Regions from separate parts of the Cellulosimicrobium sp. NPDC055967 genome, predicted to be linked through region 1. Evidence: predicted binding sites of a transcription regulator. Region 1 holds the regulator's gene; the other holds the start of a gene.
The links. Region 1 encodes Rex, which represses fermentation and respiration genes when NADH is low (regulators of the CRP and FNR family bind a similar motif). Its sites were predicted from a motif close to CTTGTGAANNNNTTCACAAG; they were not measured.

Region 1 (5,954 bases):
GAACATGAGGGCGTCGGTGATGAGCCAGCTGGCCTCGTGCATGCCGCCGGTGTCGACGGTCGAGAAGCCGCCGGAGCGGGGCATGACGCCGGCGAACAGCGACGCGAGGAGCTTCTCCCCGAACGCGAGCGGGCCGAGCGTGCGCTGGTTCGTCCACTCGAACGCGGCGAAGAGGACGGTGCCGACGACGACGAGCGCCGCGCTCGTGGTGAGCGTGAGCTTGGTGTGCAGGCTCCACTTCGTCACGCGCTTGCGGTTGCGCATGACGTTGAGGATCACGGGGAACCCGAGCGAGCCGATGAACACGCCGAGGATGATCGGCAGGCACAGCATCCAGTCGCCGACGTACGGCGCGAGCCCGTGCTCGGTCGGGATGAACCCCGCGTTGTTGAACGCGGAGATGCCGTAGAAGATGCCGTGCCACGCAGCCTCGCCGAACGTCTCCTCGAGGACGATGAAGCGGGGCAGCAGGAGCAGCGCGATGAGGAGCTCGAGCGACGTCGAGGTGATGATGACGACCCGCACGAGCGACCCGACCTCGCCGAGCCGCGTCGTCTTCGTCTCGGACGCGGTGAGCAGCTTCTGCGTGAGGCCGATGCGCCGCGACACCGCCATGCCGAGGATCGACGCCAGCGTCATGACGCCGAGGCCACCGATCTTGATGCCGAGCAGGATGACGACCTGCCCGTACGTCGACCAGTACGTGCCCGTCGGGACGACGACCAGACCCGTGACGCACACCGCGGACGTCGCGGTGAACAGGGCGTCGACGAACGGGGCCGCGCGGCCGCTCGCGGTCGCCCAGGGGGCCATGAGGAGCGCGGTGAAGACCGCGATGACGGCGGCGAACACGGTGACGGCGAGGCGTGCGGGCGACTGCCGGGCGAGGCGGTCGACGATCTCCCGCCCCTTGAACAGGCGCCCGGTCATGCTCGTCGGCATGGAGCCTCCCTCACCACTCGCGTCACTCTGCCACGGGCCTGGTGACCCGTCATGTCGCCGTTCCGGCGCCGGGACATCATGCCGCCTCCGGCCCCCGCGCGCCGCACCGGGGTCCGGTGACCGGTCCGTCGGGGCGGGTGCGCGTCGCCGGGCGTTACCGTGAGCCATGCCCACGACCGACCCCACGTCGTCGCCCGCCCCCGCCGGTGCGAGCGCCGCGGCGCCCGGATCCTGCGTCGTGTGGAGCCCCGAGCTCCTCGGGTACGACTTCGGTCCCGGGCACCCCATGTCCCCGGCCCGGCTCGACCTGACGATGGGCCTGGTGCGCGCGCTGGGCCTGCTCGACGGCGACGGGGCGGCTCCAGGTGCGCCCCGCGTCGTCGGACCGGAGCCCGCGAGCGACGACGTGCTCGGCCTCGTGCACGAGCCGGCGTACGTCGCGGCCGTGCGCGCGGCGTCGGAGCACGGGACCCCCGACCCGGCCCGTGGTCTCGGCACCGAGGACGACCCGGTCTTCCCGGGGATGCACGAGGCCGCGGCCCGGATCGTCGCGGGCTCCTACGAGGCGGCGGGGGAGATCGCCGCGGGGCGCGTCGGGCACGCGGTGAACGTCGCGGGAGGCATGCACCACGCGAAGGCCGGCGCGGCGTCGGGCTTCTGCGTCTACAACGACGCGGCCGTCGCGATCCGACGCCTCCTGGACGACGGCGTCGCGCGCGTCGCGTACGTCGACCTCGACGCCCACCACGGCGACGGCGTGGAGGAGGCGTTCTGGGACGACCCGCGCGTCCTCACCGTGTCCGTCCACCAGAGCGGGACGACGCTCTTCCCCGGCACGGGGCACCCGACCGACGTCGGGGGCGCGGGCGCCGAGGGCACGGCGGTCAACGTCGGGCTCCCGCGCCGCACGGACGGCGCGCGCTGGCTGCGGGCGGTCGACGCCGTCGTGCCGCCGGTGCTGCGGGCGTTCCGGCCCGAGGTCCTCGTCACCCAGCACGGGTGCGACGCGCACGGCGAGGACCCGCTCTCCGACCTCGACGTCTCCGTGGACGCCCAGCGGACGGCGCTCGCCCAGGTGCACGACCTCGCGCACGAGCTCACCGGCGGCCGCTGGCTCGCGCTCGGCGGCGGCGGGTACGCGATCGCGCGCGTCGTGCCGCTCGTGTGGACGGCGGTCGTGGGGGAGGTCGTGCACCGGCCGGTGACGGCGGGCGAGCCGCTCCCCGAGGAGTGGCGCGCCCGTGTCGCCGAGGTCGCCGGGTTCGACGCTCCGCTCGCCTTCGGTCCGCCCGTCGACGTGCGGCGCTGGAGCAGCGGCTACGACCCGGACGACGACGTCGATCGCGCCGTCGCGGCCACGCGCCGCGCCGTCTTCCCGCTGCTCGGCCTCGACCCGCACTTCGACTGACGCGGTCGCCCCGCCCCGGTGGCGGTGGCGTCGTGCGAGCCCGCGCGGCGCGCGGCGTACCGGGGCACGAGCGCGAGCAGGTAGTCTAGGGGGCGGATTTCTCTCGTGTTGGTCGGCTCGCGGCGCCCTCGTGGTCGCCGGGGCGCCCCGATCAACCGTGGACCACACGCGGCCGGTCGACCGGTCGCCGACCGACACGCCGCTCGAGCATTGCGAGGACCGTATGGGCTCCGTCATCAAGAAGCGCCGCAAGCGCATGGCCAAGAAGAAGCACCGCAAGCTGCTTCGCAAGACGCGTCACCAGCGTCGCAACAAGAAGTGACGTCGCGCGCGTCCTGACGCGCCGACCCGTCGTCGAGCCCGGCCCCTCCCGAGGGACCGGGCTCGACGCGTCTCCGACGGTCACGCGACCAGGGCTCTACCTCGCGTGACCAGGGCTCTACCTCTGCGGACCAGGGCTCTACCTCGCGTGACGAGGGTCCACCCTGGCGGGGCGAGGGTGCCGGCTCGGGGGGAGCGGGTGGTCAGAGGCGGGCGATGCGGCGGTCGACGGCGCGGCGGACGGAGCGCAGGACGAGCGCGGCGGCCCAGGCGGCCCCGGCCCAGCTCGCGGTGCGGACGCTGCTGCGGGCGACGCGGCGGCGTCGGCCGCGGAACTCGCGGATGGGCCAGCCGACGTCCTGCGCGTGCCTGCGCAGCCGCGCGTCGGGGTTGATGGGGCAGGGGTGGCCGACCGTCTCCATCATCGTGACGTCGTTGAGCGAGTCGCCGTAGGCGTAGGACGCGTCGAGGTCGATGTCCTCGCGCTCGGCGAGGGCGCGCACCCCGGCGGCCTTGGCGCGGCCGTGCATCATGTCGCCCACGAGGCGGCCGGTGTAGAAGCCCTCCTCGTGCTCCGCGACGGTGCCGAGGGCGCCGGTCGTGCCGAGGCGGCGGGCGATGAGCTCGCCGATCTCGACCGGGGTCGCGGAGACGAGCCACACCTGGTGGCCCGCGGCGAGGTGCTCGTCGAGCAGGCGACGCGTGCCGGGGTAGATGCGCAGCGAGAGGACGGTGTCGTAGACCTCCTCGCCGATCGCGGTGACCTCCGCGACGGAGCGACCCGCGATGAGGGCGAGCGCGCGCGACCGGATGCGGTCGATCTGCTGCTTGTTCTCGCCGAACAGGAGGTAGCGCGCCTGGTGCACGGCGAAGCGCACGATGTCGAGCGTCGAGAAGAACTGCCGCTGGTACAGGGCGCGGGCGAGGTGGAACGACGACGCGCCGCGGATGATCGTGTTGTCCACGTCGAAGAACGCGGCGGTGCGGTGCGCGGGGGCCGATGGCGTGCGGCCGGCGTCGGGCGCGTCCTCGGGGGCGGTCGACCCGGGGGTCGGGACGGGGCCCGGACCGGAAGACGTCGCCATGTCCCCACTCTAGGGGGTCTCCCGCCCGGCCCGGGGCCGCGTCCTCGTACCCTGGGAGGCGTGAGCACCTCCGACGCGCCGACCCCTCCCGTCCTCCTCTACGGCCGCGCCGGGTGCCACCTGTGCGACGACGCGCGGGCCGTCGTCGAGGCGGTGTGCGCCGAGGCGGGGGTCGCGTGGGCGGAGGTGGACGTGGACGCGCCGGGCGCGGACCCGGCGCTGCGCGAGCAGTACGGCGAGTACGTGCCGGTCGTGACGGTCGGCGGCGTCCAGCAGGGGTTCTGGCGGGTGGACGCCCGCCGGCTCGCGCGCGCGGTGGGTCGGATTTCGACGGCGCGCGCGGACCTGGGATGATTCCTCCCGGTGGAGCGCGACCGTCGACGAGGACGGTCCCAGGACGACGGGGTGACGGGTGGCTGAGCAGGTAGTCGGTGAGGTGACGGCGCCGGGTATCCCGAGCGCGACGGTGGCGCGGCTCCCGTCCTACCTGCGGGCGCTGCGCGACCTGGTGGCGCGGGGCGTCGCGACGACGTCGTCGGTCGAGCTCGCCGAGCTCTCCGGCGTCGGTCCGGCGCAGCTCCGCAAGGACCTGTCGTTCCTGGGCTCGTTCGGCACGCGCGGCGTGGGCTACGACGTCGACTCGCTCGCGCAGTACATCACCGAGGCGCTGGGGCTCGTGGACGAGCACCGCATCGCGATCGTCGGGATCGGCAACCTGGGGCACGCGCTCGCGAACTACTCGGGGTACGAGCAGCGGGGCTTCCACGTCGCGGCGCTCCTCGACGCGTCGCCGGAGGTCGTGGGCACGCGGGCCGCGGGCCTCGTCGTCGAGCACGTCGACGCGCTGGAGGAGGTCGTGGCGCGGGAGAAGGTGTCGATCGTGGTCCTCGCGACGCCGGCGGCGCACGCGCAGTCCGTCGCGGACCGGGTCGTCGCGGCGGGCGTGCGGGAGATCCTCAACTTCGCGCCGCGCGCGCTCCAGGTGCCCGCGGACGTCGACGTGCGCGGCGTGGACGTCGGCAGCGAGCTGCAGATCCTCGCGTTCCACTCCCAGGCTCGCGCGCTCGCCGAGGCCCAGGACCGCTGAACGACGAGGGGCCGCGTGCTCGCGCACGCGGCCCCTCGGGGCGGCACCCCTGCCGGTGGGTGCAGTGCTCCGGGAAGGGTCCCGAGGAAGGGGGCCCCGGGAAGGGGGTCCCGGGAGTCGGTCGTCAGGCCTGCTTGATGGCCGAGACGTCGAGGGCGATCTTGATCTTGTCGCCCACGAGCACGCCGCCGGTCTCGAGCGCCGCGTTCCAGGTCAGGCCGAACTCCTTGCGGGAGATCTCCGTGGTCGCCTCGAACCCGGCGCGCGCGTTGCCGAACGGGTCGGTCGCGGTGCCCGCGAACTCGGTCTCGAGCTCGACCGGCTTGGTGACGCCGTTGATGGTCAGGTCGCCCGCCACGACGAAGTCGTCGCCGTCGCCGGAGATGCTGGTCGACGCGAAGGTCCACGTCGGCTTGTTCTCGGCGTCCCAGAAGTCCGCGCTGCGCAGGTGGTTGTCGCGGTTCGCGTCGCCCGTGCTCACGGACGCGGCGTCGAGCTCGGCGGTCACGGAGGTCGACTCGAGGTCGTCGCCCACGGTGATGGTGCCGGCCGTGATGGCGAGCGTGCCGCGCACCTTGGAGATGCCGGCGTGGCGGACCGTGAAGGCCGCCTGCGAGTGGGACGAGTCGAGGGCGTAGGTACCAGCGTTGAGCCCGGCGGGCAGCGGCGTGGCCATGGGTGCTCCTGAAGGGGTCGAGGGTCCCGGGGGACCGAACTTGGTTGAAGGTTCAACTTCGTACGAGCGTATCAACCGCAGGGGGTGATCCGTCTATTCCCGGTGAGGTGGAACAATGTTCGGCGAGGTTCCACCCCTGAACCCGCCCCCGTCCGCCAGCGCCCGAGGACCCATGACCAGTAACGACGTCGACCACCAGCTGACGACGACCGCCCGCGGGACCACCGCGGGCGCGAGCGAGGAGCCGCGCTGGCTCGACGCCGAGCAGCAGCGCCTGTGGCGCGCCTACCTCGACGGGACCGTGCGCTTCATCGAGTCGCTGGGGCGCGACCACGAGGAGCGGTCGGACGTGTCGCTCAACGAGTACGAGCTGCTGGTGCGGCTCTCGGAGAGCCCGGACCACACGCTGCGGATGTCCGCCCTCGCCGACGGGCT
Region 2 (5,954 bases), on a different contig from region 1:
CGGGTGGCACGTCGATCTCGGTGAACACCACCGGCGCGCGCCGCTCCGGCTCCGCGTCCGGGGTGCACGCCGCGAGCGTCACCACGAGCGCTCCCGCCAGCACCGTGGCGAAGGCCCTCACCACGCGTCGTCCAGGTCCGTGCACCATGAGGCCCCCTGCCGTCGTCACGACCCGCGTCGTCGCGAGCCGCGGGACCGACGTCCCGCGAGCGGAGAACCTACCGAGGTCCTGACGCCCCTCGAGGGTTTTCCACAGGCACGCACGACGGAGCCCGACGGCGGGAGGGGACTCGCGCCGTCGGGCTCCGGGTTTCGTGGGGCCGGGAAGGGTCAGCCGGCCACCACGGTCTCGGCAGGCGGGGTCGCCGTCTGCCCGTCCTCGGCGCTCGCGGCCTCGTGGGCCGCGAGACGCTCCGCGCGCACGACCTCGCGGCTGCTGCCGCGGTAGGCCGCGACGAGGATGTCGCGCATGTCCTCCAGGACCGGCATCCGCGGGTTCGCGGGGGCGCACTGGTCCTCGAACGACCGCAGCGCGAGGTCGTCGAGGCGGCTCAGGAACGCCGTCTCGTCGACGCCCTGCGCCGCGAACGTCGGCTCGATGCCGACCTTGGCGCGCAGCTCCTCGACCGCCCTCGCGTACGACTCGACGCCCTCCTCCGGGGTGGAGGCCGGCAGCCCGAGGTGCTTCGCGATCTCCTGGAACCGCTCCGGGGCCACGTAGCGCTCGTACTTGGGCCAGCTCGTGAGCTTCGTGGGCACCTGGCCGTTGTAGCGGATCACGTGCGGCAGGAGCACCGCGTTGGTGCGCCCGTGCACGAGGTGGAAGGTCGAGCCCACGGTGTGCGCCATGGCGTGCACGATGCCGAGCATCGCCGAGCCGAACGCCATGCCCGCGATGGTCGCCGCGTTGTGCATCTTCTCGCGGGCCTTCGGGGCCGCCGCGCCCTGCGTGACCGAGTCCTCGATGTGCTCGAAGACCATCTTGATCGCCTGCAGGCACAGCCCGTCGGTGAAGTCGTTCGCGTAGACGGAGACGAACGCCTCGGTCGCGTGCGTGAGGGCGTCGAAGCCCGAGTCGGCCGCGAGCTTCGCGGGCATGGTGTCCGTGAGCACGGGGTCGACGATGGCGACGGTCGGGGTGAGCGCGTAGTCCGCGAGCGGGTACTTGAAGCCCGTCTCCGGGTCGGTGATGACCGCGAACGGCGTCACCTCCGCGCCGGTGCCCGACGACGTCGGGATGCACACGAGCTTCGCCCTGCCCCCGAGCTCCGGGAACTTGTAGGCGCGCTTGCGCACGTCGAAGAACTTCTCCCGCATGTCGGAGAACTCGATCTCCGGGTGCTCGTACCGCAGCCACATGACCTTGGCGGCGTCCATCGGCGACCCGCCACCGATCGCGATGATCGTGTCGGGCTCGAAGTCGCGCATCGACTCGGCACCGCGGTTCACGGTGCCGACGCTCGGCTCGGGCTCGACCGCGTCGATGATCTGGATCGCGACCTTCTCCTCGCGGCGGGCGAGGACGTCGAGCACGCGGTCGACGACGCCGATGCGGCTCATGACCTTGTCGGTGACGATCGTGACGCGGTGCACGTCGCGCATCTGCGCGAGGTACTGGATCGAGTTCGGCTCGAAGTACGTCTTGGCAGGCACCTTGAACCACTGCATGTTGTTGTTGCGCCGCCCGATCCGCTTGACGTTGATGAGGTTGACCGCCGACACGTTGTTCGACACCGAGTTCGCGCCGTAGCTGCCGCACCCGAGCGTGAGCGACGGGAGCAGCGCGTTGTAGATGTCGCCGATGCCGCCGAGCGACGTCGGGCTGTTCCACAGCACGCGCACGGCCTTGACCCGCGCGCCGTAGCGCTCGACGAGCTCCTGGTCCGCCGTGTGGATCGCCGCCGAGTGGCCGAGGCCGTCGAGCTCGACCATGCGCTCCGCGAGGCGGACGCCGTGCTCGGTGTCGCGCGCACGCAGCACCGCGAGGACCGGGGTGAGCTTCTCGCGGCTCAGCGGCTCCTGCGGGCCCACGTCGTCGATCTCCGCGAGGATGATCGACGTGTCGTCGGGGACCTCGAACCCGGCCTCGCGCGCGATCCACACCGGCGACTTGCCCACGACCTTCGGGTTCAGCTTCGCGCCGGCGCAGTTCGTGCCGCTCGCCTCGACGCCGAAGATGAGGCGCTCGAGCATCGCCTTCTCGGCGGGCGTCGCGCGGTAGGCGTGCAGGCGGGCCAGCTCGCGCATCGCGTCGTCGTAGATCACGTCGTCGAGGATGAGCGCCTGCTCCGACGCGCAGACCATGCCGTTGTCGAACGCCTTCGACATGACCACGTCGTTGATCGCGCGGCCGAGGTCGGCGCTCTTCTCGACGTAGGCGGGGACGTTGCCCGCGCCGACGCCGAGCGCCGGCTTGCCGGCCGAGTAGGCCGCGCGGACCATGCCGTTGCCGCCCGTCGCGAGGATGAGCGCGACGCCCGGGTGGTGCATGAGCGTGTTGGTCGCCTCGATCGAGGGGTGCTCGACCCACTGGATGCAGTCGTCGGGCGCGCCGGCGGCCACCGCGGCGTCGCGCACGATCCGGGCCGCCTCGACCGACGAGCGCTGCGCGCTCGGGTGGAAGGCGAACACGACGGGGTTGCGCGTCTTGAGCGCGATGAGCGACTTGAAGATCGTGGTCGACGTCGGGTTGGTCACCGGCGTCACGGCGCACACCACGCCGACCGGCTCGGCGATCTCGACGACGCCCGTCAGCTCGTCGCGGCCGATGATGCCGACCGTCTTGAGGTTCGCCATCGAGTTGGGCACGTGCTCGCACGCGAAGATGTTCTTCGTCGCCTTGTCCTCGAACACGCCGCGCCCGGTCTCGGCGACGGCCAGCTGCGCGAGGTGACCGTGCTGGTGCAGGCCCGCGACCGACGCCTTGAGGACGATCCGGTCGACGTCCTCCTGCGTGAGGCTCATGTACTGGTCGAGCGCCTTGCGGGCGCGCTCGACGAGGACGTCGATCTCGTGCGTGGTGCGCGTGTCCTCGGTGCGGGTCTCGACCTTCGTGCCGGCGCTCTTCGCGCTCATGCGTCCCCTCCGGTGCCCGGTCGGGCCGGGCGTCGGGCCGCGGGTGCTGCCGGGGCCGGATTGCCCCGGCTCCTTCAGCGGTCTCTCTACTTGTGAATGTTTTCACAAGCCGCGCAGCCGAGCAAGGTCCAGAACGTGTTCGAGGCCCAAGGTCCCGGCCCGCTCGTGACCTCCGCACCACCGCGCCCGCCGCCGTAGGGTGGGGGACCATGACCGCCGAGCAGACGACGAGCCCTGCGCCCGCGCCCCAGAACACCGCCGAGACCGTGCTCCCCGCCGACGGCGCGCCCCACGACCCGTACCTCTGGCTCGAGGACGTCGAGGGGGACGAGGCCCTGACGTGGGTCCGCGCACGCAACGCCGAGGTCGCCGACACGCTCGAGGTCGCCGAGGAGTTCACCGCGACCGAGCGCGCGATCCGCGAGGTGCTCGACTCCGACGCCAAGATCCCCGAGGTCTCCAAGATCGGCGACCGCTACTACAACTTCTGGCGCGACGCGCAGCACGAGCGCGGCCTCTGGCGCCGCACGACGCTCGAGTCCTACCGCTCGGACGACCCGGAGTGGGAGACCGTGCTCGACCTCGACGCGCTCGCCGCGGCGGAGGGCGAGTCGTGGGTCTGGCACGGCGCGAGCGTCCTGCGCCCGACGCCGGGGCAGCTCGCCGCGGGCGAGCCCTGGCGCCACGCGCTCGTCGAGCTCTCCCCCGGCGGCTCCGACGCCGACGTCACGCGCGAGTTCGACCTCGTCGAGAAGCGGTTCGTCGCCCCCGGCGACGGCGGGTTCTTCCGCGCCGAGGCCAAGGGCTCGCTCGGCTGGGTCGACGCCGACACCGTCTACGTGTTCACCGACTTCGGCGAGGGCACGCTCACGCCGTCCGGGTACCCGCGCGTGGTCAAGCGCTGGACGCGCGGCACCCCGCTCGAGGACGCGGTGACCGTCTACGAGGGCACCGACGAGGACATGTACATCTCCGCCTGGCGGTCGCACACGCCCGGGTTCGAGCGCGACTTCGTGCACCGCTCCAAGGCGTTCTACGCCGACGAGCTCTACCTCGCCGAGCGCACCGGCACGCCCGAGCAGCGCCTGACGAAGATCGACGTGCCCGACTCCGCCGAGGTCGGCGTGCGGCGCGAGTGGATGCTCGTCGAGCTGCGCGACGACTGGACGGTCGGCGGCGCGACGTACCGCGCGGGCTCGCTGCTCGTCGCCCGGTTCGACGACTTCCTCGCGGGCGACCGCGGCTTCACCGTGCTGTTCGAGCCCACGGCGACGACGTCGCTCGCCGGCGCGACGTGGACGCGCCACCACCTGGTGGTCAACGTGCTCGACGACGTGAAGAACCGCCTGCACGTGCTCACGCCGCCGGACGCCGCCGCTCCCGAGGGTGCCGGGACCGCCGTCGGGCAGGAGACCGCCGACGCGCCGTGGGTGCGCTCCGAGATCCCCGGCCTGCCGGAGCTCGGCACGGTCGCCGTCGGGGCCGTCGACCCCGTCGACACCGACGACCTGTGGCTCGTCACGACCGACTACCTCACGCCCACGACGCTCTCGCTCCTGTCGCTCGGCGAGCGGCCGGGCGACGCGGGTGCACCGGAGGTCGTCAAGTCCAACCCCGCGTTCTTCGACGCCGACGGCATGACCGTCGCCCAGCACTTCGCCACGTCCGACGACGGCACGCGCGTGCCGTACTTCGTCGTCGGACGCGCGGACCTCGTCGCGGGCGCGGGCGACGGCGGCACGGGAACCGCGCCGACGCTGCTGTACGGGTACGGCGGCTTCGAGATCTCGCTCACGCCCGCGTACTCCGGCGCGCTCGGCCGCGCCTGGCTCGCGCGGGGCGGCGTCTACGTCGTCGCGAACATCCGCGGCGGCGGCGAGTACGGGCCCGCCTGGCACCAGGCCGCGCTCAAGGCGAACCGCCACCGCGCCTACGAGGACTTCGCCGCCGCCGCGCGCGACCTCGTGGCCCGCGGGATCACGACGCACGAGCACCTCGGCATGGAGGGCCGCTCCAACGGCGGCCTGCTCGCCGGCAACATGCTCACGCAGTACCCCGAGCTGTTCGGCGCCGTGATCGTCGGCGTCCCGCTGCTCGACATGCGCCGCTACACGAAGCTCCTCGCCGGGGCGTCGTGGGCCGCGGAGTACGGCGACCCGGACGACCCCGAGCAGTGGGCGTTCATCCGCACGTTCTCGCCGTACCACCTGTTCGACGCCGAGCGCGAGTACCCGCCCGTGCTCTTCACGACGTCGACCAAGGACGACCGCGTCCACCCGGGCCACGCGCGCAAGCTCGCCGCGAAGATGCTCGGTGAGGGCAAGGACGTCACGTACTACGAGAACATCGAGGGCGGCCACGGCGGCGCCGCGAACAACGCCCAGGCCGCCCACATGGCCGCCGTGCACTACCGCTTCCTCGCAGAGCGCCTCGGCTGAGGCTCGCGCCCCGGCCGAGGACCGGCTCAGGAGGAGCGCGCGGGCCGGGGTCCGAGGCCCCGCCCGCGCGCCGCACCACCGAGCCGCACGAGGCACGAGCGGACGGCCTCGACCGGCCGGCTGGACGGGACGAACATCTGCTGCTTGAGCCGGGCGACGCGCTGGTGGCGCTCGACGGACGGGCGCAGCCCCGCCTCCCAGGCCGCGAGTGCGACCGGGAGGTCCTCGGGCTCGTCCCGCAGCGCCTGGCCCAGGGCCGCGCCGCCACGCAGGGCGGCGGTGGCCCCCATGCCCGAGTACAGGTTCAGGCACCACGCGGCGTCCCCGACGAGCACGACCCTGCTGCTGCTCCACCGGGGCATCCTGACCTGGTGCACGGAGTCGAACAGGTGCTCGGGCGCCTGGGCCAGCCCGTCCAGGACGTGGCTCACGACGAGGTCG

Region 2: adhE (bifunctional acetaldehyde-CoA/alcohol dehydrogenase) is a predicted target of Rex. The motif match lies at 3,165-3,184, and genes of this name have one in related genera.

Annotation. Positions count from the first base shown of each region.
Region 1 is NZ_JBHJYJ010000001.1:169,983-175,936, reverse strand. Features, by position in the region: gene ACFC2L_RS00850 (TrkH family potassium uptake protein) at 1-942, opposite strand, end outside; gene ACFC2L_RS00845 (acetoin utilization protein AcuC) at 1,109-2,350, shown strand; gene ACFC2L_RS00840 (30S ribosomal protein bS22) at 2,574-2,672, shown strand; gene ACFC2L_RS00835 (HAD family hydrolase) at 2,875-3,756, opposite strand; gene ACFC2L_RS00830 (glutaredoxin family protein) at 3,817-4,110, shown strand; gene ACFC2L_RS00825 (redox-sensing transcriptional repressor Rex) at 4,169-4,843, shown strand; gene ACFC2L_RS00820 (YceI family protein) at 4,968-5,519, opposite strand; gene ACFC2L_RS00815 (MarR family winged helix-turn-helix transcriptional regulator) at 5,692-5,954, shown strand, end outside.
Region 2 is NZ_JBHJYJ010000017.1:32,394-38,347, reverse strand. Features, by position in the region: gene ACFC2L_RS17595 (hypothetical protein) at 1-121, opposite strand, end outside; gene adhE (bifunctional acetaldehyde-CoA/alcohol dehydrogenase) at 331-3,075, opposite strand; gene ACFC2L_RS17585 (prolyl oligopeptidase family protein) at 3,285-5,513, shown strand; gene ACFC2L_RS17580 (FAD-dependent monooxygenase) at 5,540-5,954, opposite strand, start outside.